DNA from 3 places in the Diaphorobacter sp. JS3050 genome. Region 3 is predicted to be linked to each of the others. Evidence: predicted binding sites of a transcription regulator. Region 3 holds the regulator's gene; each other region holds the start of a gene.
The links. The regulator sigma-54, encoded in region 3, starts transcription at its own class of promoters, with help from an activator protein. The targets are predictions, from matches to a motif close to TGGCANGNAANCTGCTTT.
Positions count from the first base shown of each region.

Region 1: nirB (nitrite reductase large subunit NirB) is a predicted target of sigma-54. The motif match lies at 2,872-2,889, and genes of this name have one in related genera.
Region 2: HND92_RS00940 (TorF family putative porin) is a predicted target of sigma-54. The motif match lies at 7,302-7,319, and genes of this name have one in related genera.

Region 1 is NZ_CP053553.1:2,634,119-2,643,702, reverse strand. It holds gene nirD (nitrite reductase small subunit NirD) at 1-162, opposite strand, end outside; gene nirB (nitrite reductase large subunit NirB) at 239-2,704, opposite strand; gene HND92_RS12685 (efflux transporter outer membrane subunit) at 3,193-4,779, opposite strand; gene HND92_RS12680 (efflux RND transporter permease subunit) at 4,776-7,943, opposite strand; gene HND92_RS12675 (efflux RND transporter periplasmic adaptor subunit) at 7,962-9,302, opposite strand.
Region 2 is NZ_CP053553.1:208,971-218,554, forward strand. It holds gene HND92_RS00905 (ABC transporter permease) at 1-293, shown strand, start outside; gene HND92_RS00910 (ABC transporter ATP-binding protein) at 290-1,048, shown strand; gene HND92_RS00915 (ABC transporter ATP-binding protein) at 1,045-1,824, shown strand; gene HND92_RS00920 (LysR family transcriptional regulator) at 1,855-2,772, opposite strand; gene HND92_RS00925 (SDR family NAD(P)-dependent oxidoreductase) at 2,881-3,690, shown strand; gene HND92_RS00930 (methyl-accepting chemotaxis protein) at 3,761-5,494, opposite strand; gene HND92_RS00935 (YifB family Mg chelatase-like AAA ATPase) at 5,599-7,137, opposite strand; gene HND92_RS00940 (TorF family putative porin) at 7,357-8,088, shown strand; gene glnK (P-II family nitrogen regulator) at 8,109-8,447, shown strand; gene HND92_RS00950 (ammonium transporter) at 8,494-9,584, shown strand, end outside.
Region 3 is NZ_CP053553.1:363,079-372,662, reverse strand. It holds gene HND92_RS01775 (class I SAM-dependent RNA methyltransferase) at 1-1,155, opposite strand, end outside; gene HND92_RS01770 (thioesterase family protein) at 1,152-1,595, opposite strand; gene HND92_RS01765 (RNA polymerase factor sigma-54) at 1,599-3,176, opposite strand; gene lptB (LPS export ABC transporter ATP-binding protein) at 3,229-3,981, opposite strand; gene lptA (lipopolysaccharide transport periplasmic protein LptA) at 4,005-4,664, opposite strand; gene HND92_RS01750 (thiol:disulfide interchange protein DsbA/DsbL) at 4,838-5,488, opposite strand; gene HND92_RS01745 (SPOR domain-containing protein) at 5,547-6,173, opposite strand; gene argS (arginine--tRNA ligase) at 6,186-7,889, opposite strand; gene HND92_RS01735 (PsiF family protein) at 8,015-8,347, shown strand; gene HND92_RS01730 (DUF2214 family protein) at 8,448-8,903, opposite strand; gene HND92_RS01725 (DUF3016 domain-containing protein) at 8,943-9,527, opposite strand.

The DNA.
Region 1 (9,584 bases), 1.7 Mb from region 3:
GCTCAAGGGGCCGCCCTTGTGGGGGCAGCGGTCGAGCAGGGCGAACACGCCGCCGGCGTCGTTGCGGAAGACGGCCACGTCCATGCCGTGCGGGCGGGCCACGCGGCGCGCGCCGAGCACGGGGATGTCGTCCAGGGAGCAGATCGGGGTCCAGGTGGTCATAGCTATTCCTTTAGGAGCTGTTGGCGCTTGCTGGCAGGGCGTGACAGGCACTTTTGACTGAAACTCATGCCAACGTTCATGCGGGGATCGGCGTGATCGGGATGAACTGGCGCCGGTCCACCGCTGCCGGCTCGAACTCGAACCACGGGTCGGGCTCGCCCGCCAGCGCGTCCTGCAGCTCGCGCCACAGCGCCTGGCGGCCGGGGGCATCTTGGAGTACGCGGCGCTTGACGTAGTCCAATCCCACGCGGGCGACGAAATGCACCGTGCGCTCCAGGTACCAGCCCTCCAGGCGGTACAGCTGCATGAAGGCGCCCGTGTACTCCAGCACCTCCTCGGCGGTCTTGAGCTTGGTGAAGAACTGCGCCACCTCGGTCTTGATGCCGCCGTTGCCGGCCACGTACATCTCCCAGCCCGAGTCCACGCCGATGATCCCCACGTCCTTGATGCCGCTCTCGGCGCAGTTGCGCGGGCAGCCGCTGACGGCGAACTTGACCTTGTGCGGCGCGTACATGCCCACGAAGGCGTGCTCCAGGTCCTTGCCGAGCTGCGTGCTGTCCTGCGTGCCCATGCGGCACCACTCGCTGCCCACGCAGGTCTTCACGGTGCGCAGCGCCTTGGCGTAGGCGTGGCCGCAGGGCATGCCGATGTCGCGCCAGACGTTGACCAGGTCTTCCTTTTTCACGCCCAGCAGGTCGATGCGCTGGCCGCCCGTGACCTTCACCGTGGGGATCTGGTACTTGTCCACCACGTCGGCGATGCGGCGCAGTTCGGCGGCACTGGTCTCGCCGCCCCACATGCGCGGCACCACGCTGTAGGTGCCATCCTTCTGGATGTTGGCGTGGCTGCGCTCGTTGATGAAGCGGCTTTGCGGGTCGTCCCGCGCCTCCTTGGGCCAAGTGCTGATGAGGTAGTAGTTCACGGCCGGGCGGCAGGTGGCGCAGCCGTTGGGCGTCTTCCACTCCAGGAAGCGAAACACGCCGTCCACGGTCAGCAGCCGGTGTGTGCGGATGGCTTCGCGCACGGCCTGGTGGCCGTGGTCGGTGCAGGCGCACACGGGCTTGGTCTTGGGCGTGGCGGAATAGTCGCCGCCCGCAGTGGCCATGAGGATCTGCTCCACCAGCCCGGTGCACGAGCCGCAGCTGGCGCTGGCCTTGGTGTGCTTGCGCACCTCGTCCAGCGTGAACAGGCCCTTGTCCTTGATCGCCTTGCAGATCTGGCCCTTGGTCACGCCGTTGCAGCCGCAGACCTCGTCGCTGTCGGCCATGGCGGCGGCCTTGTTCTGGCCCTGATGGCCCGCGTCGCCCAGGTGCGATTCGCCGAACATGAGCCGGTCGCGGATGTCGGCCACGCTGCGGCCGTCGCGCAGCAGCTTGAAGTACCAGCTGCCGTCCACCGTGTCGCCATAGAGGCAGGCGCCCACGAGCCGGTCGTCCTTGAGCACCAGCTTCTTGTACACACCGCCGCCCTCGGCATGCGGGTCGCTGAGCACGATTTCCTCCGTGCCCTCGCCGCCCTGGAAGTCGCCGGCGGAAAACAGGTCGATGCCCGTGACCTTGAGCTTGGTGGAGGTGAGCGAGCCCTGGTAGCGCCCGATACCCCATTCCGCCAGGTGGTTGGCCAGCACCTTGCCCTGCTCGAACAGCGGCGCCACCAGCCCGTAGGCGATGCCGCGGTGCGCCGCGCATTCGCCCACGGCGTAGATGCGCGGGTCGGTCACGGTCTGCAGCGTGTCGCTGACGACGATGCCGCGGTTGACGTGCAGGTGCATCTGCTCGGCCAGGGCCGTGTTGGGGCGGATGCCCACGGCCATCACCACGAGCTGGGCGGGCACCTCGCTGCCGTCCTTGAAGCGCACCGCGGCCACGCGGCCGTCGCCGCCGGCTACCAGTTCCTGCGTTTGGGCCTGCATCAGGAACTGCATGCCGCGCTCGGCCAGCGACTGCTGCAGCAGCTTGCCCGCCACGTCGTCAAGCTGGCGCTCCATGAGCCATTCGCCCGCATGCACCACGGTGACCTGCATGCCGCGCTTCATGAGGCCGTTGGCCGCCTCCAGGCCCAGCAGGCCGCCGCCGATCACCACGGCGTGCTTGTAGCTGGCGGCAGCGTCGATCATGGCCTGCGTGTCCGCGATGTCGCGGTAGGCCAGCACGCCGGGCAGCTCACGGCCCGGAATGGGCAGCATGAACGGGTTGGAGCCCGTGGCGAGGATCAGCCGGTCGTAGGGGGCCTCGACGGTGCGGCCGTCCTGCGCCACGCCATGCACGGTGCGCCGCGTGCGGTCCACGTGGGTCACGGTGCACCCCGCGTGCAGCGTGATGTGGTGGTCCGCATACCAGGACCAGTCGTTGAGGACGATCTCCTCCAGCGTCTGCTCGCCCGCCAGCACGGGCGACAGCAGGATGCGGTTGTAGTTGGGGTGCGGCTCGGCGCCGAACACCGTGATGTCGTAGAGGTCGGGCGCGATCTTGAGCAGCTCTTCCAGCGCGCGCACGCCTGCCATGCCATTGCCCACCATCACCAGCCTGGATTGCTTCACCATCGTCTCCCCGGCGGGAATGCCCCGCGCAGCCACATCAACAAAAAAGGCGTCCGCACGCCGCACCGGGCAGGGGCCTGGTTGCGGGTGGGGACGCCTTCGTCCCGCGAGCCCTGCCTCCGCCGTTGGAGAGGGCACGCGCTGCGGCCTACCGTGGCCGCGCTGGCTTCAATGCAATGGGCGTGCCAGGGTGCGGCGGGGTGAGAGGTGTGCGCTCATGGGTTGGGATGAATAGTCCGCTATCGCTTGATGGACAAGTGCGAGCAGCTATGGTTTTAGGAGCAATCGCGCGCTTGGGCGGGCGTGGCGGGCTGCGCACCGCCGTGGTGCAAGTGGCGGCGCGATGGTGCGAGCGCTGGCGTCCTGATTGCGCCCGGACCTCGTAGGGGATGTTGTGCCGGTGGCACGGCCCCTGCGTGCGCGCCCGGTGCACCGCAATTGAACAAAAACAGCGTCCAGCGCTTGCCCCTCAAGCGCTGCCAGCGATGGAATCAGGAGCCGCCTGCCGGCGGTGGTGTTGGGTCCGTCCAGGCGCCGCCCAGCACCTTGTAGAGCGTCACGCGGTTGACCTGCTCGGCCAGTTGCAGCGTGATCTGCGCCTGCTGTGCGGCATACAGCGTGCGCTGCGCGTCCAGCACGGCGAGGTAGTTGTCCGCACCGAGGCGAAAGCGTGCGTCCGACAGCTGCAGCGTGCGCTGTGTGGCCTGCACCAGCGAGCCCTGCGCCTGCAGGCGCTCGGTGAGCGTGGCGCGCTCGGCCAGCGCGTCGGCCACCTCGCGGAAGGCGGTCTGGATGGCCTTCTCGTACTGGGCCACGGCGGTGTCGCGCGTCACCTCGGCCACGCGCAGGTTGGCCTGGTTGCGGCCGGCGTCGAAGATCGGCAGGCGGATCTGCGGCGCGAACGCCCAGGTGCCGTTGCCGCCCTCGAACAGGCCCGACAGCGCATTGCTGGCCGTGCCCACCGAGGCCGTGAGCGTGATCGACGGAAAGAACGCCGCGCGGGCCGCGCCGATATTGGCCGTGGCGCCCTGCAGTGCATGCTCGGCCGCGCGCACGTCGGGGCGGCGCAGCAGCACGCTGGACGGAACGTCTGCAGGCACGGCCAGCAGCGCCGTTGCGGGCGCCGCGGGATCGGCCAGCGCGGGGACGGGGGACCGGGGGGCAGGACTGTTCGCAGTACCGGTGCCGGGAGAGGGCTGGGTTGCAGCCGTGGCCGGGCCCGCCATGGCCGTGACCGGCATGGCCGTTTCCACGGTGGCCACGCTGGCGGGCAACAACGCTGGGGGCACGGGCGATCCCACCAGCAGGGCCAGGGCGTTGCGGCTGCGCGCCAGCTGCGAGACGAAGGCGGCCGCATCCACGCGTGCAGTGTCGGCCGCCGACTGGGCCTGCGCCAGCACCAGGCCCGAGCTGGCGCCCAGTTCATGGCTGCGCTGCGTGAGTTCCAGGGCCTGCTGGCGCGTGCGCAGGGTCTCGCGTGCCAGTTGCAGGCGGCGCGCGTCGGCGTCCAGCGTGAGCCAGGCGCCGATCACCTCGGCCACCAGGCTGAGCTGCACGCTGCGGCGGTTCTCCGCCACGCGCAGGAACTCCTGCAGCGCGGCATCGTTCAGGTTGCGCACGCGGCCGAAGAAGTCGATCTCGTAGCTGCTGAAGCCCAGTGTGGCGCTGTACTGGCTGGTGGTGTTGGAGCGGCCCGCGGCGGTCAGGTCGTCGGCGGTGCGGCTGCGGTTGCCCGCGCCGGCCGCGTTCACCGTGGGAAAGCGGTCGGCCTGCACCACGCCGTACTGCGCGCGGGCCTTGTCGATGGCCAGTACCGCCACGCGCAGGTCGCGGTTGTTCGCCAGGGCCTGTTCCACCACCGTGCGCAGGCGGGCGTCCTGCACGAAGTCTTGCCAGGCCATGGGGCCGCCGTCCGGCAGCGCCACGGCGCCGGCGGTCGGTGGCTGGGGCAGGGGCGATGCCACCGTGTCCGGCACGGGCAGCGGCGGCGCTTCGTAGCGTGGCGCCAGGTTGCAGCCGGCCAGCAGGGCGCAGGCCAGGGCGGCGGTCACAGGCGTGAAGGGATGGGGGCGCGTCATGCGGCACTCTCCGGATGGATGGGGGCAGGCTGGGCCGCGTCTTCCTGGCGCGAGCGGCTCTTGAACCAGCTGCGGATCAGCAGGAAAAACACCGGCACCATGAAGATGCCCAGCACCGTGGAGGCCACGGTGCCGCCCAGCACGGCCGTGCCGATGGCATTGCGCCCGCCTGCGCCGGCGCCCGTGCCCAGGGCCAGCGGCACCACGCCGAAGCCAAAGGCCAGCGAGGTCATGAGGATGGGGCGCAGGCGCATGCGCACGGCTTCCAGCGTGGCATCCAGCAGCTTGCGGCCCTGTTCCTGCAACTGCACGGCAAACTCGACGATCAGGATGGCGTTCTTGGAGGCCAGACCCACCGTGGTGATCAGGCCGACCTGGAAGTACACGTCGTTGGCCAGGCCCCGCGTCCAGGTCGCCAGCAGCGCGCCCAGCACGCCCAGCGGCACGGCCAGCATCACCGACAGGGGCACGGTCCAGCTCTCGTACAGCGCGGCCAGGCACAGGAACACGAACAGGATCGAGATGGCGTACAGCAGCGGCGCCTGCGCGCCCGACTGGCGCTCCTGCAGCGAGGCGCCCGTCCATTCGTACGCAATGCCGGGGGGCAGGCCCTTCAGGATGTCCTCCACGATCTTCATGGCCACGCCCGAGCTGACGCCCGGCGCGGCGCTGCCCACCATCTCATAGGCGGGCGCGCCGTTGTAGCGCATGAGCTGCGGCGAGCCATAGGCCCAGTGGGCCTTGGAGAAGGTGCCGAACGGCACCATCTCGCCGTTCTTGTTGCGCACGGTCCACTTGCCGATGTCCTGCGGCAGCATGCGGTGCGGCGCGTCGCCCTGGATGTAGACGCGCTTGACGCGGCCGTTGTTCAGAAAGTCGTTCACGTAGGTGCCGCCCATGCCGCTGGAGAGCACGCTGTTGATGGCGTCGTAGCTCAGGCCCAGCGCGGCGGCCTTGCGGTCGTCGATGTCCAGGCGCAGCTCGGTGGCGTCGTCCAGGTTGGTGGTGCGCAGGTTGGTCAGCTCGGGGTGCTTGCGCGCCTCGGCCAGGAACCGGTCCTTGGCGGCCAGCAGCGCCTCGTGCCCCAGGCCGTTGATGTCCTTGAGCATGAAGTTGAAGCCCGCGTTGGAGCCCAGGCCGCGCACGGCCGGCGGCTGCGACACGAAGATGCGCGCGTCGCGGATCTTGGCCAGATCCTGGGTGGCGCGGTGGGCGATGGCCGCCGCGGACTGGCTGGCCAGCGGCCGCTGGTCCCAGGGCTTGAGGCGGATGAATGCGCGCGCCGAGCTCTGGTCGCCGTTCAGGCCTGAGACCTGGTTGAAGCTGATGACCTCGGGCACGTCCTTGAAGTACAGATTCACCTGGTCCAGCACGTCCTGCAGTCGCGCGTCGGTGGCTCCAGCGGGCAGGTTGACGTTGGCCAGGATGTAGCCCTGGTCTTCATCGGGCAGGAAGGCCGTCGGCACGCGGCCGATGATCCACCACACGGCCAGGCAGATGGCGGCAAAGATCAGCAGCATGCGCTTGGCGCGGTGCAGCATCCAGCGCACGCCGCGCTGGTAGCGCAGCGTGTTGGTCTCGAAGTGGCGGTTGAACCAGAGGAAGAAGCGGTCGTTCAGCCCCAGCAGGCCGCGGCGCACCTGCGGGTCCTTGCCCAGGTGGGCGGACGGCTTGAGGATGCTGGCGCACAGCGCCGGCGTGAGCGTGAGCGCCACCAGCACCGACAGCGCCATCGCCGCCACGATGGTGATGGAGAACTGCCGGTAGATCACCCCCGTGGAGCCGCCGAAGAACGCCATCGGCACGAACACCGCCGACAGCGTGAGGCCGATGCCCACCAGCGCGGGCGTGATCTCGCGCATCGAGTGGCGCGTGGCCTCTTTGGGCGAGAGGCCCGACTCGTGCATCACGCGCTCGACGTTCTCCACCACCACGATGGCGTCGTCCACCAGCAGGCCGATGGCCAGCACCAGCGCGAACATGGTCAGCGTGTTGATCGAGTAACCCGCCGCGGCCAGCACGCCGAAGGTGCCCAGCAGCACCACTGGCACGGCGATCGCAGGGATCAGCGTGGCGCGGAAGTTCTGCAGGAAGATGAACATCACGATCACCACCAGCACCATGGCCTCGCCCAGCGCGGTGGCCACTTCGCGGATCGAGGCGCGCACGAAGGGCGTGGAGTCGGAGCTGACGAAATAGTCGATCTGGTTGGGGAAGTAGGGCTTGAGCTCCGCCAGCTTGGCGGCCACGGCGTCCGACACCGCCATGGCGTTGGCGCCGTCGGCCAGCACGATGCCCATGCCCGCGCCCGGGCGGCCGTTGAGCTTGGCCTTGACCGACAGGTTATCGGGGCCCAGTTCCACGCGCGCGACGTCCTTCACCGTGACCACCGAACCGTCGGTGGCGGTCTTGAGCACGATGTCCTCGAACTCCTGCACCGTCTGCAGCTTGGTGCGCGCGGTGATGGTGGCGTTGAGCTGCTGGTCGGGCACGGCGGGCAGCGCGCCGAGCTGGCCCGCCGAGACCTGTGCGTTCTGCGCGTTCAGCGCGCTGATCAGGTCCGACGGCATGAGCTGGAATTTCTCCATCTTGGCCGGGTCCATCCACAGGCGCATGGCGTAGAAGGTGCCGAACACGCGAATGTCGCCCACACCGTCCAGGCGGCCGATCACGTCCACGAGGTTGGAGTTCAGGTAGTCCCCGATGTCCACCGCGCTCATGTTCGGGTCGCCCGAGAAGAAGCTGTAGGTGACCAGGTAGTCCTGCCCGCCCTTGTTGACGAACACGCCCCGGCTCTTCACGGCATCGGGCAGGCGGTTCATGGCCGACTGCAGCTTGTTCTGCACCTGCACCTGGGCCACGTCGATGTTCGTGCCCGGCGCAAACGTGAGGGTGGTGGCCGAGCGGCCCGACGCATCCGACGTCGAGCCCATGTAGATCATGTTGTCGATGCCCTTGAGCTGCTGCTCAATGATCTGCGTGACCGAGTTTTCCACGGTCTCGGCCGAGGCGCCCGTGTACTGCGCGGAGATGGTCACGCGCGGCGGCGCGATGTCGGGGTACTGCTCCAGCGGCAGCGTGAAGATCGCCAGGCCGCCCGCCAGCATGATGATGATGGACAGCACCCACGCGAAGATGGGGCGGTTGATGAAGAACTGGGCCATGTGCGCCTGACCTCGTGCTCAGCGGGATGCGCCGGGGCGGGCGGTGATGTCCACGCTCTGGCCCGCCGCGGGGGGGGCGCTGGCGGCGGGTGCTGGCGCCGCGGCGGCCGGGCCCTTCTTGGTGTTCAGGTCCACCACCTGGGGCGCCACCTTGTTGCCGGGCTTGATGCGTTGAAAGCCATCCACCACCAGGCGCTCGCCGGGTTGCAGGCCGCTGTCCACCAGCCAGCGGTTGCCCAAGGCACGCGCCAGTTCCACGGGGCGTTTCTCGACCACGTTGTCGGCGTTAACCACCAGCACGCTGGCGCGGCCCGTCAGGTCGCGGTTCACGGACTGCTGCGGGATCAGCAGCGCGTCGCTGGCCAGGCCCGTGGGCAGCAGCGCCTGCACATACATGCCGGGCATGAGCACGCCGTCGGGGTTGGGCACCACGGCGCGCAGCGTCACCGTGCCTGTGGTGTCGTTGACGATCACGCCGGCGAACTGCAGCCGGCCCTCGTGCGGGTAGTCGCTGCCGTCGTCCAGCCGGATGCGCACGCGCATCTGGTTGCCGTCCACCTTCTGGTAGCGGCCGGCCTCCCAGTCGCGCTTGAGCTGTACCAGCTCGGTGCTGGACTGGGTGAAGTCCACGTACATCGGGTCCATCTGCACGATGGTGGTGAGCGCATTGGCCTGGTTGGCCGTCACCAGCGCGCCAGGGGTGACGCTGGACAGGCTGATGCGTCCGGCGATGGGCGCCTCGATGCGGCTGTAGCGCAGGTTGATGCGCGCCGTCTCCAGGTTGGCGCGGGCCACGCCCACGTCGGCGCGGGCCTGCGCGGCCGCGGCCTGGCTCTCGTCATGGGCCTGGCGGCTGATGGCGTCGATCTTGACCAGTTCGGCATTGCGGCGCGCATTGGCCTCCTGCGTGCGCGCCGTGGCCTCGGCGCGGGCCAGGGTGGCCTCGGCGCTGGCCTCGGTGGCGCGCAGCGGGCGGTCGTCGATCTGGTACAGCGGCTGGCCCTTGCGCACCAGCGCACCCTCGGTGAACAGGCGCTGCTGCACGATGCCCGAGACCTGGGGGCGCACCTCGGCGGTCAGGTAGGCGCGGGTGCGGCCGGGCAAGGTGGCGTCCAGTTGCTGCGCGCGCGTTTGCAGGGTGACCACGCCCACGGCGGCGGGGCCCTGTGGCTCGGTGGCTGGCGCGTCCTTGCCGCCACAGGCCGCCAGGCCCAGCGCCAGGGCCAGGCCAGCCAGCCGCTGCGCGAGCGCGCCGTGACGGGCCGCAGAGGTGCACGAGGGGGAAAAAGCGGGTGAAGCGGAAAGACGGGGGGCGCGGGCGGGGCGCTCAATGGGCGCGGGTGTCGTCGCGTGGATCATGGGGCGAAGGCGCAAGGTCTGGAAAGGGTGGCGCAGAGCAGGAAAGCGGGGCCTGGAAGGGCGTCGCAGGGCGCTCCGCTCTGCAGGCACGCGTTGCACTTTCGCACATTGACGGCAAGGCTGCCGTGGTAGCAGCGATTCTTCATGCTTCTTTACAAGGCATTGTCAAAGGGCATCGCGCGCCGCAGAGCCCCCGCCGGCAGGATGTGGGGGTTGGCTGCTGGCGCTTTAAATCGGCGCTTGAGGCTTGGGTGTTCGGCGCCTAAAGCTATGTAAATGATA
Region 2 (9,584 bases), 150 kb from region 3:
TGTTTTCCAAAGGCAGCGTGGCGCCCGATGCGCTGGGCGTGTCGCGCTCGGTGGACGGGCTGGTGATGGTGCTGCTGGGCGGCATGCAGCAGCTGGCCGGGCCGGTGGTGGGTGCGGGCGTGTTCACCTGGCTGCACGACACCGTAGCGCGCAGTACCGACTACTGGCGCGCGCTGCTGGGCGGCATCATGCTGCTGCTGGTGCTGCTGTTTCCTCAAGGGATTTCGGGGTTTGCGCAGATGTGGCAAGCGCGAGCAGCTATCAAAAACAAAGCGCAGGAGGGCGCGCCATGAGCCTGCTGCAGGTCCAGGGTCTGCGCAAGTCCTTCGGCGGTGTGCAGGCCGTGCAGGGCGTGTCGTTCGCGCTGCAGGCCGGCGAGCTGCTGGCGCTGATCGGCCCCAACGGCGCGGGCAAGAGCACCACCTTCAACCTGGTGGGCGGGCAGCTCCCCCCGGACGATGGGCGCGTGCTGCTGAAGGGGCAGGACATCACCGGCCTGGCGCCGCGCGCCGTCTGGCGGCGCGGCGTGGGGCGCACCTTCCAGATCGCGCAGACCTTTGCCAGCTTCACCGTGCTGCAGAACGTGCAGATGGCGCTGCTGTCGCACGACCGGCAGGCCTGGCGCTGGTGGCGCCGTGCCGATGCGCACCGCCCGCAGGATGCCCTGGCGCTGCTGGAGCAGGTGGGCATGGCTGCCCAGGCGCAGCGCCCGTGCAGCGCGCTGGCCTACGGCGACGTCAAGCGCGTGGAGCTGGCCATGGCGCTGGCGCACGCCCCGGCGCTGCTGCTCATGGACGAGCCCACCGCCGGCATGGCGCCGGCCGAGCGTTTGGCGCTCATGCAGCTGGTGCAGCGCATCGCGCGCGAACGGCACATGGGCGTGCTGTTCACCGAGCACAGCATGGACGTGGTCTTCGGCCTGGCCGACCGCGTGGCCGTGCTGGTGCGCGGCCAGCTGCTGGCCGAGGGCACGCCGCAGCAGATCCAGGACGACGCGCGGGTGCAGGCCGCCTACCTGGGCACGGGGCTGGCACTGGAGTCCGCATGACGAATCAAAACGATAGCGCCTTGCACTTGCCCAGCAAAGTTCTAGAAGCAAAAACACCCTTGCTGGAGGTGGCAGACCTGCACGCCTGGTACGGCGCGGCCCACATCCTGCACGGCGTATCGCTGAGCGTGGGGCACGGCGAGGTGGTGGCCCTGATGGGGCGCAACGGCGCGGGCAAGTCCACCACGCTCAAGGGCATTGCCGGCCTGCTGGAGCGGCGCAGCGGGCGCATCGAGTTCCTGGGCCAGCGCATCGACCGCCAGCCGCCGCACGCCATCGCGCGGCGCGGCCTGGGCTACGTGCCCGAGGACCGGCGCATCTTCACCGACCTCACGGTGCTGGAGAACCTGGAGGTGGGCCGCCAAAAACCCCGCCACTGGCCGGACGGCACGCCCGCGCCGCTGTGGACGCCCGAGCGGCTGTTCACGCTGTTCCCCAACCTGGGCGAAATGCCCGACCGCCCCGGCGGGCGCATGAGCGGCGGAGAGCAGCAGATGCTGACCGTGGCGCGCACCCTCATGGGCCAGCCGCTGCTGGTGCTGCTGGACGAGCCCTCGGAGGGCGTGGCGCCGGTCATCGTGCAGCAGATGGCGCGCACCATCCGCGCGCTGAAGGCCGAGGGCATCGGCATCCTGCTGAGCGAACAGAACCTGCCCTTCGCCGAGGCCGTGGCCGACCGCGCCTGCGTGCTGGAGCAGGGCCGCATCGTGTACAGCGCCGGCATGGCGCAGCTGGCGGGCGACGCCGCGGCGCGGCGGCAGTACCTGGGCGTCTAGCGGCCCAGGGACACGTGGGGGCCAGGCCGTTCAGGCGGCGGCCACCTGCGCCAGATGCTCCGCCACCACCTGCGCCAGCCAGTCCATCACCGTGCGCACGCGCCGCGGCAGGTTGCGGCGGTTGGCGTACATCAGCGTGAGCGGCATCGGCGGGGCGGCCAGTTGCGGCAGCACTTCGACCAGATCGCCGCGCGCCAGCAGGTCCACCACGCCCAGATGCGGCACCTGGATCAGGCCCAGCCCCGCCAGGCAGCCGGCCATGTAGGCCTCGGCATTGTTCACCGTGAGGGCGCCCTGCATGGGGGTGAGCACGAGTGCGCCATCCACCACGGCCTCGAAGCCTGCAGAGCGGGCGCCCAGCGTGTTCACGAAATGCACCAGCCGGTGGCCCGGCAGGTCGGCGAGCGAGCGTGGCGTGCCATGCGCGCGCAGATAGGCCGGGCTGGCGCAGTTGACCAGCCGCACCAGCCCCAGCGGGCGCGCGACCAGGCTGCTGTCCACCACGGCGCCCGTGCGCAGCACGCAGTCGAAGCCCTCGCGCACCACGTCCACGCGGCGCTCGGTGCTGCTCAGCTCCACCTCCAGACCGGGGTGGGGCGCCAGCAGTTCGGGCAGGCGGGGCACCACCACGTTGCGCGCCATGCCCGTGGACATGTCGATGCGCACGCGTCCTTTCAGGCCGGCGCCGTCGGGGTGCTGGAACATGGATTGCAGCTCGTCCACGTCCGCCAGCAGATCCTTGCACCGCTCGTAATAGGCCTGCCCGTCCTGCGTGAGCTGGACGCGCCGCGTGGTGCGGTGCAGCAGGCGCGTGCCGAGCTGGGTTTCGAGTTGCTGCACGGCGGTGGAGGCGCTGGCCTTGGGGATGCCCAGCGCTTCGGCGGCCTGCGTGAAGCTGGCCAGCTCGGCCACGCGGACGAAGATGTGCATGCGGTCAAACGGGCTCATTGTTCGTATCCAAAGAACGATGCGATCAATTTTCAGTGATTTATGGATGCAGCGCGGATCAATAGAGTCCGTTCACTGCTTCTCACTCCTCACTGAAAGGTTCCCGCCATGACCCACGCCGCATCTTCTTCCTCCTCTACGGCCACCGCCGGCATGGCCGCCCGTCCGGCCATCGCCCTCATCACCGGCGGCAGCCGGGGACTGGGCCGCAATGCCGCGTTGCACGTGGCGCGGTCCGGCACCGATGTGATCCTGACCTACCGCAACCAGGCCGCCGAGGCGCAGGCCGTCGTCGCCGAGATCGAGGCCCTCGGCCGCCGCGCCGTGGCGCTGCCCCTGGACGTGGCGGCCAGCGCCACCTTCACCGCTTTCGCAGGCCAGGTGCGCGACGTGCTGGCGCGGCACTGGCAGCGCGAGCGTTTCGACTTCCTCGTGAACAACGCCGGCGTGGGCGTGTATGCCAGCTTCATGGAGACCACCGAGGCGCAGTTCGACGACATGGTCAACATCCACCTCAAGGGCGTGTTTTTCCTCACACAGAAGCTGCTGCCGCTGATGAACGACGGCGGGCGCATCCTGAACGTGTCGTCGGGCCTGGCGCGGTTCGCGCTACCGGGCTACGCGGCCTATGCGGCGATGAAGGGCGGGGTGGAGGTGCTGACGCGCTACCTGGCCAGGGAACTGGGCGCCCGCGGCATTGCCGTGAACGTGGTGGCGCCTGGCGCGATCGAGACGGATTTTGGCGGCGGCGCCGTGCGCGACAACGCGCAGCTCAACGCCTTCATCGCCGGCCAGACCGCGCTGGGCCGCGTGGGCCTGCCGGACGACATCGGTGGCGTGATCGCTGCGCTGCTGCAGCCGGGCACGGGCTGGGTGAACGCACAGCGCATCGAGGCATCGGGCGGCATGTTCGTTTGACGCCCGGCAGCGGGGCTGCGCCTGGTTGCTTTACTGCATTTTTTGGGCTGTAGCGCTTGTTAAATCAGCGCTAACAGCTATAAATAACGTAGCAAAACGGGGCGGGTGGGGCATCCCCGCCCGGGGCACTCAGAAGGCTTCCCAATCGTCGTCGCTGTGGCGCGCGGCGGCCGGGGCCGCCTTGGCCGCTGCCGGGCGGGCGGGCGCCGCCAGCGTGCGCGCTGCTGCGGGGGCTTGGTCGTTGTGGTCGTTGTGGCCGGTGCGGGCCGGCGGAGGGGGCGGGCGCTGCCGCTGCCGCTGCCGTTGCCGTCTGGGCGGCCTGCAGGCCTTCCACGCGGAACACGCTCACTGCCTGGGCCAACTGGCCAGCCTGGGCCTTGAGCGAGCCCGTGGCGGCGGTGGCTTCCTCCACCAGTGCGGCGTTCTGCTGCGTGACCTGGTCCATCTGCGTGATGGCCTGGTGCACCTGCTCGATGCCCGCGCTCTGCTCCTGGCTGGCGGCGGTGATCTCGGCCACCAGGTCGCTCACGCGCTGCACGCTCTGCACGATGGCGTCCATGGTGCGGCCGGCTTCCTCGACCTGGTGGGAGCCTTCCTCCACCTTGGCGACCGAGTCGCCGATCAGGCCCTTGATGTCCTTGGCGGCAGCCGCGCTGCGCTGTGCCAGTGCGCGCACCTCGCCGGCCACCACGGCAAAGCCGCGACCCTGCTCGCCGGCGCGCGCGGCCTCCACCGCGGCGTTCAGCGCCAGGATGTTGGTCTGGAAGGCGATCGAGTCGATCACGCCGATGATGTCGCTGATCTTGCGGCTGCTGGCGTTGATGGCGCCCATGGTCTGCACCACGCCGGCCACCACCTGGCCGCCCTGCGTGGCCGTCTGCGCGGCGGAGGAAGCCAACTGGTTGGCCTGGCGCGCGTTGTCGGCGTTCTGGCGCACGGTGCTGGTCAGCTGCTCCATCGAGGCGGCGGTTTCCTGCAGCGAGCTGGCCTGCTCCTCGGTGCGCGAGGACAGGTCCTGGTTGCCTGCGTCGAGCTGGCTGGACGCCGTGGCGATGCCGTCGGTGCCCGAGCGCACGCGCGCCACCACCTGCGACAGGCTGGCGTTCATCTCCTGCAGCGCCTGCAGCAGCTGGCCGGTCTCGTCGCGCGAGTCGACCTGCACGCGGCTGGTGAGGTCGTTGGCCGCCACGGCGCGCGCCACCTGCACGGCCTGCGCCAGCGGCCGCGTGATGCCGCGTGTGAGCCACCATGCGCACAGGGCGCCTGCGCCCAGGCCGAGCACGCCCAGCACGATCAGCCACAGCCGGCTTTGCCCATAGGTGACATTGATCCCCTGCGCCGTGGCGTCGATGCGGGCGCGTTGCATGTCCAGCAGGCGCTGGATCAGCGCCACGTACTGGTCGGTGGCGGGCAGGTACACCTGGGTGAGCAGGCGTTCGGCCTCCTCCAGCTGGCCCTCGGCCTTGGCCTTCACGGCCTGGTCGCGCGAGGACAGGTAGGTCACGCGCGCCTTCTGGATGTCGGCCCACAGGGCCTTTTCCTCGTCGCTGGTGAGCAGTGTTTCGATACGCTTTTGCAGCTCGGCCGATTCGCGCGTGGAGGTGGCGGTGTCCGCCGCGAAGAACTGGCCGAGCGAGGGGTCCGTGCTCTTGACGATGGCCGAGGTGCGCCGCGCCGCGCTGTACACGTAGCGGTACCAGTCGCTGATCATGCGCTCCACCGCCAGGGGTTGCTGCGTCATCTCGTTGGTGGCTTGCGCCACGGTCTGCAGGCGCCATACGCCAAAGGCCGTCATCAGGGCCATCAGCAGCAGGACAGGGCGAAGCCGCCTCCCAGGCGGGTGCCGATGCTGAGGTTTTTCATAGGATCTTCAGGAGGATTCAAACAAGGAAGGGCAGCGGTGGCGCGTCACGCCGGTGCGCGCAGGACGCGCCGGTATTGCACGGCTTCGGCCACATGGGCGGCGCCCACGGTCCCGCAGCCCGATAGATCGGCAATAGTACGTGCAACCTTGAGGGCCCGGTGCGTGCTGCGCGCCGACCACGCCAGGCGCGCCGCCGCGGCCTGCAGGAACCGCGCGGCCGGCGCGTCCAGCGCCGCCATCTGTTCCAGCTCCTGGCCCTGCAATGCCTGGTTGGCCTTGCCCTGGCGCTGGAGCGCTCGTTCGTGCGCGCGGGCCACGCGTTCGCGCACGGCGCCGCTGGGTTCGCCGGGCGGGGCGCCCAGCAGTTCCTCGGGCGGCAGCGCGGGCACCTCCACATGCAGGTCGATGCGGTCCAGCAGCGGGCCGCTGAGCTTGCCCTGGTAGCGCGCGATCTGGTCGGGTGTGCAGCGGCAGGCGCGCTGGTGCGAGCCCGCAAAACCACAGGGGCAGGGGTTCATGGCCGCCACGAGCTGAAAGCGCGCCGGGAACTCGGCGCGCTGCGCCGCCCGGGCAATGGTGATGCGCCCGCTCTCCAGCGGCTCGCGCAGCGCCTCCAGGGCGCTGCGGGCGAATTCGGGGAATTCATCGAGGAACAGCACGCCTTCGTGCGCGAGCGAGATCTCGCCCGGGCGCGGCGGCGAGCCCCCACCCACCAGCGCGATCGCGCTGCAGCTGTGGTGCGGGCTGGCTGTGGTGCGCTGCATCCACTGCGCGGGGGTGAAGCGCCCGGCCAGGCTGGCAATGGCCGCGCTCTCCAGCGCTTGCTCCACCCCCATCGGGGGCAGCAGCCCGGCAAAACGCTGGGCCAGCATGGACTTGCCCGAGCCCGGGGGCCCCACGAGCAGCAGCCCGTGCCCGCCTGCGGCAGCGATCTCCAGTGCGCGCTTGGCCGCGGCCTGCCCCTTCACGTCGGCCAGGTCCGGGCCATCGGTGGCCGGGGCCGGCGGCGCGGGTTGCAGCCGCTGCCAACCGCCGTCGTCCGCGCCATCATCGTTCGGCGGGGGCACGGGCACGAACTGGCGTACCACGTCCAACAGGTGGTGCGCGCGGTAGATCTCGGTGCCCGGCACCAGCGCAGCTTCTTCGGCGCTGCCGGGGGGAAGCACCGTGCGTACGGGCTGCGCCAGCGCGCGCAGCGCCAAGCTGGTCGCCAGGGCGCCGCGCACCGGGCGCAGCAGGCCCGACAGCGATAGCTCGCCGGCGAACTCCCAGCCGTCCAACCGGGCCGCGTCGATCTGCCCGCTCGCGGCCAGGATGCCCAGCGCGATCGGCAGGTCGAAGCGGCCGGAGTCCTTGGGCAGATCGGCCGGCGCCAGGTTCACGGTGATCTTCTTGTTGGCCGGGAATTCCAGCCCGGCGTTCTGCAGCGCGGAGCGCACGCGCTCGCGCGCCTCCTTGACCTCGACATCGGCCAGGCCCACCAGCGCGAAGCTGGGCAACCCGTTCGCCAGGTGTACTTCCACCGTAACGGCGGGCGCGTGCAGGCCCAGCAGGGCGCGGCTTTGCACCAAAGCAAGACTCATCGCAACGGATCTCCCCAGGCATGTGCGTGCAACCATGGCGACGGGATGCGCCAGGGGGCGGCCCTGCACCAGGCTGGTGCGAAATGCGCCGGGCTGCAACCCCTGTGACTGCACGTATGTCTCAGGATGGTACCCGGCAGGCCGTCGCGGGGCGGATTTCGGGGTGGCACGGTCCATGCATTGAGGGGGTGTCAACCGTCGCCCAACACTGGAGGAACCATGCACCGCTTTTCCCTCAAGACCCTGGCCCTCGCTTTTGCGGCCGTCGCCGTACCGGGCCTTGCCAGCGCCCAGCTCACTGCCAATGTGTCGCTGACCAGCAACTACAAGTTCCGCGGCCAGGACCAGGACGTGAACCGCATCAAGGCCGTGAACCCGGCCATCCAGGGCGGGTTCGACTACAGCTTTGGCGACAGCGGCTTCTACGTGGGCAACTGGAACTCCAGCGTGGACTGGCTGTCCGGCAACTCCATCGAGGCCGACTTCTACGGTGGCTACAAATTCAAGGCCGGCGAGGTGGACCTGGATGTGGGCGCGCTCACGTATGTGTACCCGGGCAACACCAGCGGCAACACCACCGAGCTGTACGGTGCGGCCACGTACGGCCCGTTCACGGCCAAGTACTCGCACACCGTGTCCAAGGATTACTTCGGCTGGGCGGGCGCCAAGACCTCCAGCAACCGCGGGCGCAACACGGGCTACCTGAACCTGGCGTTTGCGCAGGAGGTTGCGCCCAGCGTCACGCTGAAGGCGTCCGTGGGCTACACGCGCTTCGCCAGCGACATCAAGGATCTGGGCGTGCCCAATTACGTGGACTACAGCGTGGGCGGCGCCTACGACTTCGGCGCCGGCCTGTCGTTGTCCGCGGCGGTTGCCGGAGCCAACAAGAAGGGCTTCTTCGGCGATGCCAACAAGGCCCGCCTGATCGTCTCCCTCACCAAGACCCTTTAACTCTCGACAAGGAACCGATCATGAAAATGGTCACCGCCATCATCAAACCCTTCAAGCTCGACGAGGTGCGCGAGTCCCTGTCGGACATCGGCGTGCAGGGCATCACCGTGACCGAGGTGAAGGGCTTCGGCCGCCAGAAGGGCCATACCGAGCTGTACCGCGGCGCCGAGTACGTCGTGGACTTCCTGCCCAAGGTGAAGATCGAGGCCGCCGTGGCCGACGAGCTGGTGGAACGCGTCATCGAGGCCATCGAAGGCGCGGCCCGCACCGGCAAGATCGGCGACGGCAAGATCTTCGTGGCGCACCTGGAGCAGGTGGTGCGCATCCGCACCGGCGAGACCGGCCAGGAAGCCCTGTGAGCGCGCGCCGCACAGGCATTCGTCCCTCCCGACCCAGAGATCTGCCATGAAAAAACTATTTGCTTCCCTACTGATCGGTGCAAGCCTGCTGGCCGGTGGCGCCGGCGCGCTGGCCCAGACACCCGACGCGGCCGCGGCGGCTTCGGAGCCCGTGGCCGTCGCCCCCGCGCCTGCGCCCGCTGCCGAGCCCGTCGCAGCACCTGCTGCGGCACCCGCACCCGCACCCGCGGCAGCGGCGCCCGCCGCGCCCAAGGTGGACTCGGGCGACACCGCCTGGATGCTGACCTCCACGCTGCTCGTGATCCTGATGATCATCCCGGGCCTGGCCCTGTTCTACGGGGGGCTGTGCCGCACCAAGAACATGCTGTCCGTGCTGATGCAGGTGTTCGTGATCTTTGCCCTGGTGTCGCTGCTGTGGTCCATCTATGGCTACAGCCTCGCGTTCTCCGGCGAGGGCCAATTCGTGGGCGACCTGTCCAAGCTTTTCCTGAAGGGCGTGAGCCAGGAAACCTTTGGTGCGCTGGCGACCATTCCCGAATACGTGTTCATCGCCTTCCAGGGCACGTTCGCGGCCATCACCGTGGCGCTGATCGTGGGCTCCTTTGCGGAACGCATGCGTTTTGCGGCCGTGCTCATCTTCGCGCTGCTGTGGTTCACCTTCAGCTACGTGCCCATGGCCCACATCGTGTGGGGTGGCGGCCTGCTGGCGGCCGACGGCGCGCTCGATTTTGCGGGCGGCACCGTGGTGCACATCAATGCCGGTATCGCGGGCCTGGTGGGTGCCTACATGGTGGGCAAGCGCATCGGCTTTGGCCGCGAAGCGTTCACTCCGCACTCGCTCACGCTGACCATGGTGGGCGCCTCGCTGCTGTGGGTGGGCTGGTTCGGCTTCAACGCCGGCTCTGCAGGGGCCGCCAACACCGTTGCGGGCCTGGCCTTCGTGAACACCGTTCTGGCCACCTCGGCCGCCACGCTGTCGTGGATTGCCGGCGAAGCGCTGCACAAGGGCAAGGCCTCCATGCTGGGCGCGGCCTCGGGCGCGGTGGCCGGCCTGGTGGCGGTCACGCCCGCCGCGGGCTTCGTGGGCCCCATGGGCTCCATCGCGATCGGCCTGATCGCCGGCCTGGTCTGCCTGTG
Region 3 (9,584 bases):
CTCCTTCAGGCGCATCTTGCCGGGCAGCTTGAGGTCGGGCGTGAGCATCCAGGCCTGCCAGCCGGCGTAGTGCTTCTTCCAGTGCGCGGCCAACTGCGCGAAGAAGTCCACGCCGTCCTCGGTCTGCGCCGTCTCGCGGCCCATGCGCTCGACCGTGGACATGCGCTCACGCGCATTGCGCCCCGCCGTGCCGGCCGCGGCGATGCGCTCGCCATACGGCGGATTCAGCAGCATCACCCCGGGTTGTTCACTGGGCGGCATGCGCTGCAGCGCGTCGCCGCCGCGCAGCTGCACCGCGTCGGCCACGCCGGCGCGCACGGCATTGCGCTGGGCAAAGTCCACCATGCGGTGCGACACGTCGCTGCCAAAAATCGGCACCGAAGCCGCGGTAACGGCGCTGGCCGCTTCATCCTTGATAGCAGACCAGACATGGGCCTGGTGCGGCAATAGCTTCTCGAAGGCAAAGCGCCGCTGCAGGCCCGGCGCGATGCGGCAGGCGATCTGCGCGGCCTCGATGACCACGGTGCCGCTGCCGCAGCAGGGGTCGTACAGCGGCAGCGGCTGCTCGCCATGCGGGTCCCAGCCGGTGGCGGCGATCATCGCCGCGGCCAGCGTTTCCTTGAGCGGCGCGTCGCCCTTGTCCTCGCGCCAGCCGCGTTTGAACAGCGGCTCGCCCGAGGTGTCGATGTAGATCTGGGCGCGGTCGCTGGTCAGGTGCAGGTGCACGCGCACGTCGGGCCACTGCGTCTGCACGTCGGGACGCACGCCGGCCTTGGCGCGGAAGCGGTCGGCCACGGCATCCTTCACGCGCAGCGCGGCGAAGTTCAGGCTCTTGAGCGGGCTGTGCCGCGCCGTCACCTCCACCTTGAAGCTCTGGCGCGGGGTGAACCAGATCTCCCAGGCCACGTCGGCCGCGGCGGCATAGATATCGTCCTCGTTGCGGTAGGGCCGCTCGGCCAGTTGCACCAGCACGCGTTGCGCCAGGCGGCTGTGCAGGTTCAGGCGCAGCGCATCGCGCCAGGAGGCGCGCAGCAGCACGCCCGCGCGGCCCACGAGCAGGTCCTGCCCGGCCAGCCCCGTGAGGCTGTGCACCTCGTCGGCCAGATAGCCCTCCACGCCAGCGGCGCAGGGCAAAAAGAGTTGAAGCTGGTTCATTGCGGCTGTGCTGCGCGCTGCAGCAATGGCTGGAGCACGGATTCAGGAATGGGTGCGGGCTTGCGGGCCGCCCGGTCGATGAAGACGATGCCGGTCTTGCCGCGCGCGATCTCGCGCCCCTGGCTCTTCTCGGTCATCCGGAAGACGAGGTCGAAGCCGTAGAGGTTGAAATCCTGCGGCGTCATCTCCACGCGCAGCGTCTCGCCGTGGAACGCCTCGGACTTGTACTGCGCCACGATGTCGCCCACCACGGTGGACAGGCCCGCCACGTCGGCCTCGGGGTAGCCCAGCGACTTGAAGAAACGCACACGCGCCTCGGACACGAGGCTGAGCAACTGCGCGTTGTCCAGGTGCCCGCCCTGGTTGACATGGCTGATGTAGATCTGCAGCTCGGTACTGAAGCCGAAGTGCGGGGGAAGGTCAAAGACGACGCGTGCCATGGTTCAAAGTGCCTTGCGGAGGTTGGCCGGGGCGATCTTGAGCGCCTCACGGTATTTGGCCACGGTGCGGCGCGCACATTCAATGCCCTGCTCCTTGAGCATCTCGGCGATCTGGCTGTCCGACAGCGGCTTGTGCGGGTTCTCGGCCGCGATGAACTGCTTGATGAGCGCGCGCACGGCCGTACTGGAGGCGTTGCCGCCGGTTTCGGTGCCCAGCCCCGAGCCGAAGAAATACTTGAGTTCGTAGGTGCCTTGCGGCGTGGCCATGTACTTGGCGGTGGTCACGCGGCTGATGGTGGACTCGTGCAGGCCCAGTTCATCGGCAATGTCGCGCAGCACCAGCGGGCGCATGGCCAGTTCGCCATGCACGAAGAAGTTCTTCTGCCGCTCCACGATGGCGCGCGACACGCGCAGGATGGTGTCAAAACGCTGCTGGATGTTCTTGATGAACCAGCGCGCCTCCTGCAGCCGTGCCTGCAGCGCCTGGTGGCCTTCGCCACGGCCGCCGCGCAACGCACCGGCGTAGATGTCGTGCACGCGCAGACGCGGCATCACGTCCGGGTTGAGCTGCACGCTGAAGTTCTGCTGTCCGCCGCGGCCAGTTTTCTTGACGATCACGTCGGGCACGATGATGTTGCGGTCCACGTCGGCAAAGCGCCTGCCCGGACGTGGCTCCAGCCGTGCGATCAAGGCCATCGCGGCACGCGTGCGCTCTTCGCTGGTGCCGCAGGCCTGCGCCAGGCGGCGCACGTCGCGCTTGGCCAGCAGGTCCAGCGGCTGGCCGCAAATGGCCAGCGCGGCCTGGATCACGTCGGGGTCGCCCTCTTCGTCCTGGTCCATCGCGCGCAACTGCAGCGTGAGGCATTCGGCCAGTCCGCGCGCGCCCACGCCTGCGGGCTCCAGGCTTTGCAGCAGGCCCAGCGCCACGGTGAAACGGTGCACCAGTTCATCGAGTTGCTCGGGGTCTTCGGTGCCCGCCAGGCTGGCGGCCAGGTCCTGCAGCGGCTCGTCCAGGTAGCCGTCGTCGTTCAGCGATTCGATGAGGAAGCGCAGCGCGGCCATGTCCAGCTCGGACAGGCGCAGCGCCAGCGCCTGGCGGTGCAGGAAGGCCGTGAGCGACTCCTGGCTGCGGGCCAGCTCGGTGGCGTCCACCTCGTCGTCGCTCCCCGCGCCGGCACCGTTGCGCGCCGGGGCGTCGCCGCCCCACTCGCTGTCGTCGGGCGCCAGGTCTACCGAGCCGTCGCCTTCCCAGTCCGCGGGTTCGGCCGTCGTTTCGGCGGTGGAGGTTTCTGCATCATTTTGGCTTGTAGCGCTTTCCTGTCCTGCGCTGACAGCTCCTGAATAAATAGCATCTTCGGCTTCGCGGTCTTGCTCGCTCACCGGTGCATCGGCCTGGGCCAGGCCGAACTCCTCGCGCGGGGCCTCTTCCAGCGTGCGCTCCAGGAAGGGGTTCTCGTCGAGCATCTGCTCGACCTCCTGGGCCAGCTCCAGCGTGGACAGCTGCAGCAGGCGGATCGACTGCTGCAGCTGCGGTGTGAGCGCCAGGTGCTGCGAGACGCGCAGCGACAGGCCGGGCTTCATGGCCTGCAACCCACTGTCTGGTCCTGCATCGCGCCGTGGTCGCCCATCACTCTCACATGCGGAAGTGCTCGCCCAGGTACACCCGGCGCACTTCCGCGTTGTCGACGATGTCCGACGGCGTACCCTGAGCCAGCACCTGGCCGTCGCTGATGATGAAGGCGTGGTCGCAGATGCCCAGCGTCTCACGCACGTTGTGGTCGGTGATCAGCACGCCAATGCCGCGCGCCTTGAGAAAGCCAATGATGCGCTGGATCTCGATCACGGCGATCGGGTCGATGCCGGCGAAGGGCTCATCCAGCAGGATGAAGCGCGGCTGCGTGGCCAGCGCGCGCGCGATCTCCACGCGCCGGCGCTCGCCGCCCGACAGCGCCAGTGCAGGCGACTTGCGCAGGTGGTCCACGCGCAGCTCCTGCAGCAGCGCGGTCAGGCGCCGCTCCACCTCGGCGCGCGGCAGGGTGCGGCCGGCCTCGTCGGTCTGCAGCTCCAGCACCGCGCGCACGTTGTCTTCGACATTGAGCTTGCGAAAGATCGAGGCTTCCTGCGGCAGGTACGACAGGCCCAGCCGCGAGCGCCGGTGGATGGGCATGTCCGTCACGTCCTGCCCGTCGATGCTGATGCGGCCGCCGTCGCTGCGCACCAGGCCGACGATCATGTAGAACGACGTGGTCTTGCCGGCGCCGTTGGGGCCCAATAGGCCCACCACCTCGCCCTTTTGCACGACCACGGACACGTCCTTGACCACCTTGCGGCTGCCGTAGGACTTCTCCAGGTGCAGCGCCTCCAGGCGGCTGACGCCTTCGCTCATGCGCGCATCGTCCAAGGCCGCGCTCACTTTGCGCCGTCCAGGCTGGGGCTGGTACGCAGCGCGGGCGGCTCGGTGCGCACGGGCGGCGTGGCGCTGGTGCCCGAGGCAGGCTCCTTGGGCGCGAGCACCGCCCGCACCCGGCCGCCCGGCGTGCCGGCAGTGGCGCCGGCGGGCGCGGTCTTCTGCCCGTCCACGGTGAACACGTCCGTGAGGTTGTTGTAGACGATGAGGGCGCCGGCCAGCTCGTCGGTCAGTGTGGCCTCGCGGTAGCGGCGCAGCTCGGCGCGGCGGATGAGCTTCACCACGTCGGCGCGGCCGTCGTATTCGATGACCTCGCCCTCGCCCTCGACGAACTCGTCGGGCGCGCCCGGCGCGGTGTCACGTTTTTGCCGGAAAAAAGCGCGCTTGCCCGGCTCGGCCGTCACCACACCGTACTGGAAGCCGTCGGCATCCTGGCGCACCTCCAGCTGCGCGCCGCGCAGCACGATGGTGCCCTTGGTCATGACGACACGGCCGGTGAAAACGCTGGTCTGCTTGAGCTCATCGTGGCGCAGGGCATCGGCCTCGATGTTCATGGGCTTGTTGCGGTCGGCTTTTTCGGCATGCACCAGCGGCGATGCAGCCAGCGCCAGGGCCAGCGCTGCGGCGCGGGACAGGAGGAGGAAGGGCAATCGGGTTCTCATAGAGGGCACGAATCTTGCGGTCATTGTACTGACGCAAGCGCGCCGCCGCCGCAGTGGATCGCATCAACCCGTACAGGCCTGCCACCGGCTGTCATGCCGCCGCGCCAACCGGTGCGCAGGCATGAAAAAAGCGCGCCCGTAGGCGCGCTTGTCGCTGGTGGCGGCGGGGCGCTTCAGCCCTTGCGCGCTACGCCAACCAGGTGCTCCACCACCTGCAGCACGCTTTGCATGTTGCCGGCCATGGTGCCGTCGGTGTAGTAGCGGCCGGCCACTCCCATGGAGGGCACGCCTTCGACCTGGTAGCCGTCCTGCAGCTGCGACGCCTTGCGTACCTGGTTGGATACGGTGAAGGAGTTGTAGACCTCCTTGAACTTCGCCACGTCCACGCCCTGCTTGCCGATCCAGTCGAAGATCAGCTCGTCCTTGTTCAGCGGCAGGCGTTCCACGTGCACCGCGCGGAACACCTTCGCATGCAGCTCGGGCAGCTTGCCCATGCCTTCCAGCGCGTAGTAGAGCTTTTGCTGCGGCACGAAGCTCGCATTGAACGCCACGGGCACGCGGCGGATGTGCAGGTCCTTGGGCGCCGACTTGATCCAGGCCTCCAGCGAAGGCTCGAACGTATTGCAGTGCGGGCAGCTGTACCAGAAGAACTCGATAACTTCGATCTTCCCGGCAGGTGCCTCGGTTGCGACGGGCTTGCCCAGCTTGACGTAGTCCTTGCCTTCCTTGAACTGGCGGCCTTGCGCCAATGCGGGCGCCGCCAGCGGCAGGCTCAGGGCGGTGGCCGCGGAGGCGACGGTCAGAGAAAACTCACGGCGTTTCATAGGTTGGGATCACTCCTGGACAGCATGGAGGGTTGTGAGCGCCAGCGCGGGCAAAAGTTCAGCGCTGCACCCGGACCAGCGCGGACTCCACCCCCGCGCCATCGAGTTTTTCCTTCAGCGACTCGGCGTCGTCACGCTTGCCGAACGGGCCCACGCGCACGCGGAACACCGTGCGGCCGTTCTGCTCACGCTCGCTGACGCGCGCCTCCCAGCCCAGCATGGCCAGCTTGGCGCGCTGCGCATCGGCATCCTGCTGGGTGCGGAACGCGCCCGCCTGCACGAAGTACTCGAAAGGATCGGCACTGGTCGCGGGAGCGGGCGCCGCGTTGGCCTTCGCGCGGGCCAGGTCGCCCAGCGGGTCGGCCGACGTCGGTGCCGCGCCGGGCCGGCTGGCCGCCGCCCGCGGACCCGACGCAGGCTGGGCTGCGGCGGTCGCGGTGTCGGACGCGGGAACGGCAGCCGGCGCAGCGGGGCGCGCAGGGTTCTTGCCGTACAGCGGCGCGTTGGGGTCCCAGTTCTTGTTCTTCGTGGCCTCGTCCTGCTCGGACGCACGCGGCGTGCTCTTGTTCAGGAAGGGCACGGGCACCTTGGTCACATACACGGCCACGGCCAGCGCGGCTCCCAGGCCCACGACCACCCCGAGGATGAAGCCCACGATGGTGCCGCCGCGTTGCTGTTTCTTCATATCAGTGGTCACTTACATTCTGGCTGGCGCAGACACGCCCAGCACCGCCAATCCATTGTGCAATACCTGCGCTGTGGCGGCGACGAGCGCCAGCCGCGCCTGCTTGACGGTCTCGTCGTCCACCAGAATGCGTTCGGCGTCGTAATAGCTGTGGTAGGCGGCAGCCAGGTCGCGCAGGTAGAAGGTCACGTCGTGCGGCGCATTGCCGGCCGCGGCCGCGGTGAGCATCTCGGGATACTTGGCGAGCAGCAGCATCAGCGCCTGGGCCTGCGGGCCTTCCAGCGGCGACAGGTCCACATCGCGCAGCGCGGCCACGTCGTAGTCCTCGCGCCAGCCGCGCAGCACCGAGCAGATGCGCGCATGGGCGTACTGCACGTAATACACGGGGTTGTCGTTGTTCTGCGCCACGGCCAGGTCGACGTCGAAGGTGTATTCGGTGTCGGGCTTGCGCGACAGCAGGAAGAAACGCACCGCGTCCTTGCTGGTCCACTCGATCAGGTCGCGCAGCGTCACGTAACTGCCGGCGCGCTTGCTGATCTTGACCTCCTCGCCATTGCGCACCACGCGCACCATGGTATGCAGCACGTAGTCGGGGTAGCCCTGGGGGATGCCCACGTCCGCCGCCTGCAGGCCGGCGCGCACGCGCGCGATGGTGCCGTGGTGGTCCGTGCCCTGGATGTTCACCACCTTGGTGAAGCCGCGCTGGAACTTCTGGATGTGGTAGGCCACGTCAGGCACGAAGTAGGTGTACGTGCCGTCCTGCTTGCGCATGACGCGGTCCTTGTCGTCCCCGTAGTCGGTGGACTTGAGCCACAGCGCGCCGTCCTGCTCGTAGGTCTTGCCGTTGGCGACGAGGCGCTGCACGGTAGCGTCCACATGGCCGTTGGCGTAGAGGCTGGACTCCAGGTAGTACTGGTCGAACTGGAGGTTGAAGGCCTGCAGATCCTTGTCCTGCTCATTGCGCAGGTAGGCCACGGCGAACTGGCGGATGTTCTCGTAATCCTCGACATCGCCATTCGCCGTGAACGCGCGGTCATCGGCCTGGACGGTGGACTTGGCGAGGAAGGCGTCGGCGATGTCCTGGATGTAGTCGCCGTTGTAGAAATTCTTGGCCAGCGGGTTGTCCGCGTCGGTGGGCCAGCAGTCATCCCCCGGCTTGAAGCCCTTGGCGCGCAGTTGCGTGCTCTTGGTGAGGGTGTCGATCTGCACGCCCGCGTCGTTGTAATAGAACTCGCGGTGCACGCTCCAGCCCTGGGTGGCGTACAGATGGCTGATGGCGTCGCCGATGGCGGCCTGGCGGCCGTGACCGACGTGCAGCGGCCCGGTGGGGTTGGCGGAGACGAACTCCACCAGGACTTTCTCGCCGCGCGCCGGCTGGTAGCCATATTGCGCGCCTTGCGCCAGCACCTCGTGCACCACCTGCTGCTTGGCGGCGGGCTTGAGGCGGATGTTCAGAAAACCGGGGCCGGCGATCTCGATGGCCTGCACCCATTTTTGGAACGCGGGCGTGGCCTCCAGCGCGGCCTGTAGCTGTTCACCCAGTGCGCGGGGATTCTGCTTGAGGGGCTTGGCCAGCTGCATGGCGGCCGTGCACGCGAGGTCGCCATGGGCAGCGACCTTGGGAGATTCGAAGGCCGCGCGGCTGCCTGCGCCGGGCGACACCTTTTCCAGCTCGTCGGCCAGCGCCGCGAGCAATTCCTGTTTGACGGAGAGCATGGGGGCGGATTCTACGGGCCGACCCGTCATCCATTCGTGACCGCCCGGCGTTATGCTGGGTGGCCCGTGGGGCACTGCGTTGCCGACGGGCGCATTCACCTTTTCCTTTTTTGCAGGAGCATTACATGAAGAAACTGCTTCCCCTGTTGGCCGCTGCCGGCTTTGCCCTTTCGTTCGCCGCACACGCTGCGGACGCCCCCGCGACCGGCGCCTCTGCCCCCGCCAAGGCGCCCACGGCGCAGCAGACGCGCATGAAGACCTGCAATGCCGACGCCGGCGCCAAGAACCTCAAGGGCGACGAACGCAAAGCTTTCATGAAGGAGTGCCTGAGCGGCAACAAGGCGTCCACCCAGCAGGACAAGATGAAGAGCTGCAACGCGGACGCCGGTGCGAAGAACCTCAAGGGCGACGCCCGCAAGGCCTTCATGAAAGAGTGCCTGAGCGGCGCGGCCAGCTAAAGGACCGACGCACCGCACGGGCCCGCCCATCGGGCCTGCACGAGCAAACCCCGCGCGCCTGCCGCCCGCGGGGTTTCTTTTTTTGCCCTTCCCTCGGCGCTCAGCGCGTGCCCACGCCGCGTGCCAGGAAGACGGCCAACAGCGGAATCAGCGCCAGCAGATGGGCCTCGATCATCACCAGACGGCGCGTGCTGCGCACCTGGTCATCCGAGGGCAGCGCGCCGCCGGCGCGCACCGCTCGGCGCCAGCGCAGGAAGCGCATGGTCGGGACGATGGACATCAGCCCGATCACCACGAACAACGTGACCTTGGCATGCAGCAGCGGCTGCGACCAGTACCACGCTCCGCCCTTCATGCCCCACCAGGTGCGCGCCAAGCCCGTGGCCAGCACCAGCAGCGCCGAGATACCGTACAGCATGTCCACCCGCGCCAGCCGCTCGACTGCGGCCGCGTTCATCCACTCCTTGCGGCACAGCGCGGTCTCGCTGGCAAGGAAGGTGGCGGCCATGAGGAAGGCCAAGATGTGGGCATAGGCGAGCAGGGCTTCGGTGGTCACGGGTTTCCTTTCGGCAGAGGTACGCGCGGCGCGCACAGGTCAGGGGCGGCGCGCGGAGAACTCCTGCGCCACCCAATCGTCGATCAGCGTCTTTTCGTGGCGCAGCTTGTCGCCAGTATAGCGGTCCCCGCGCATCTGGAATGCCAAGCCCGGCAGCGTGCGACTGCCTTCGGCCAGGGTGCGGCCGTCGGGCGAGAGGCGCTTGAACTCCAGCGCGATGCGCGGCGGATGCACGTCGCGCACCACGCGCACCGCCTGGGCGGTGGCCCCCGCCGCGGGCTCGAATGCACCGGCGCGGCGCACGTCGGTGATGTGCACCTCCGCGCGCTCGCCCTCCGGCAAGGCTGCGGCCACGCGCTCGGCCAGGTGCTCGCACAGCGCATCCATCCAGGCACGCCGGGCCGCGGCGGGCTCGTGCGGGGTTTGCTCGCGCGCCTCGGCAAAGCCGGCCGGATCCGCGTAGGTGACACTGACCATGCCGGCCGGCACCCCGTGCGCGCGCGGCGTGGTTTCCGCGTGCCGGGCGGGCAAGGCGCAGCCGGCGACCAGGGCCAGCGCCATGACGGCCAGCATCCAGCGAGCGGCGGGCAACGCGGGGAGAACAGAAAGAACGGGAATGCGCATGAAAGCTCCTGTATGGTGGGCCGTGCGTACGGCCCCGGCATGATGGGGGCCGGGCGG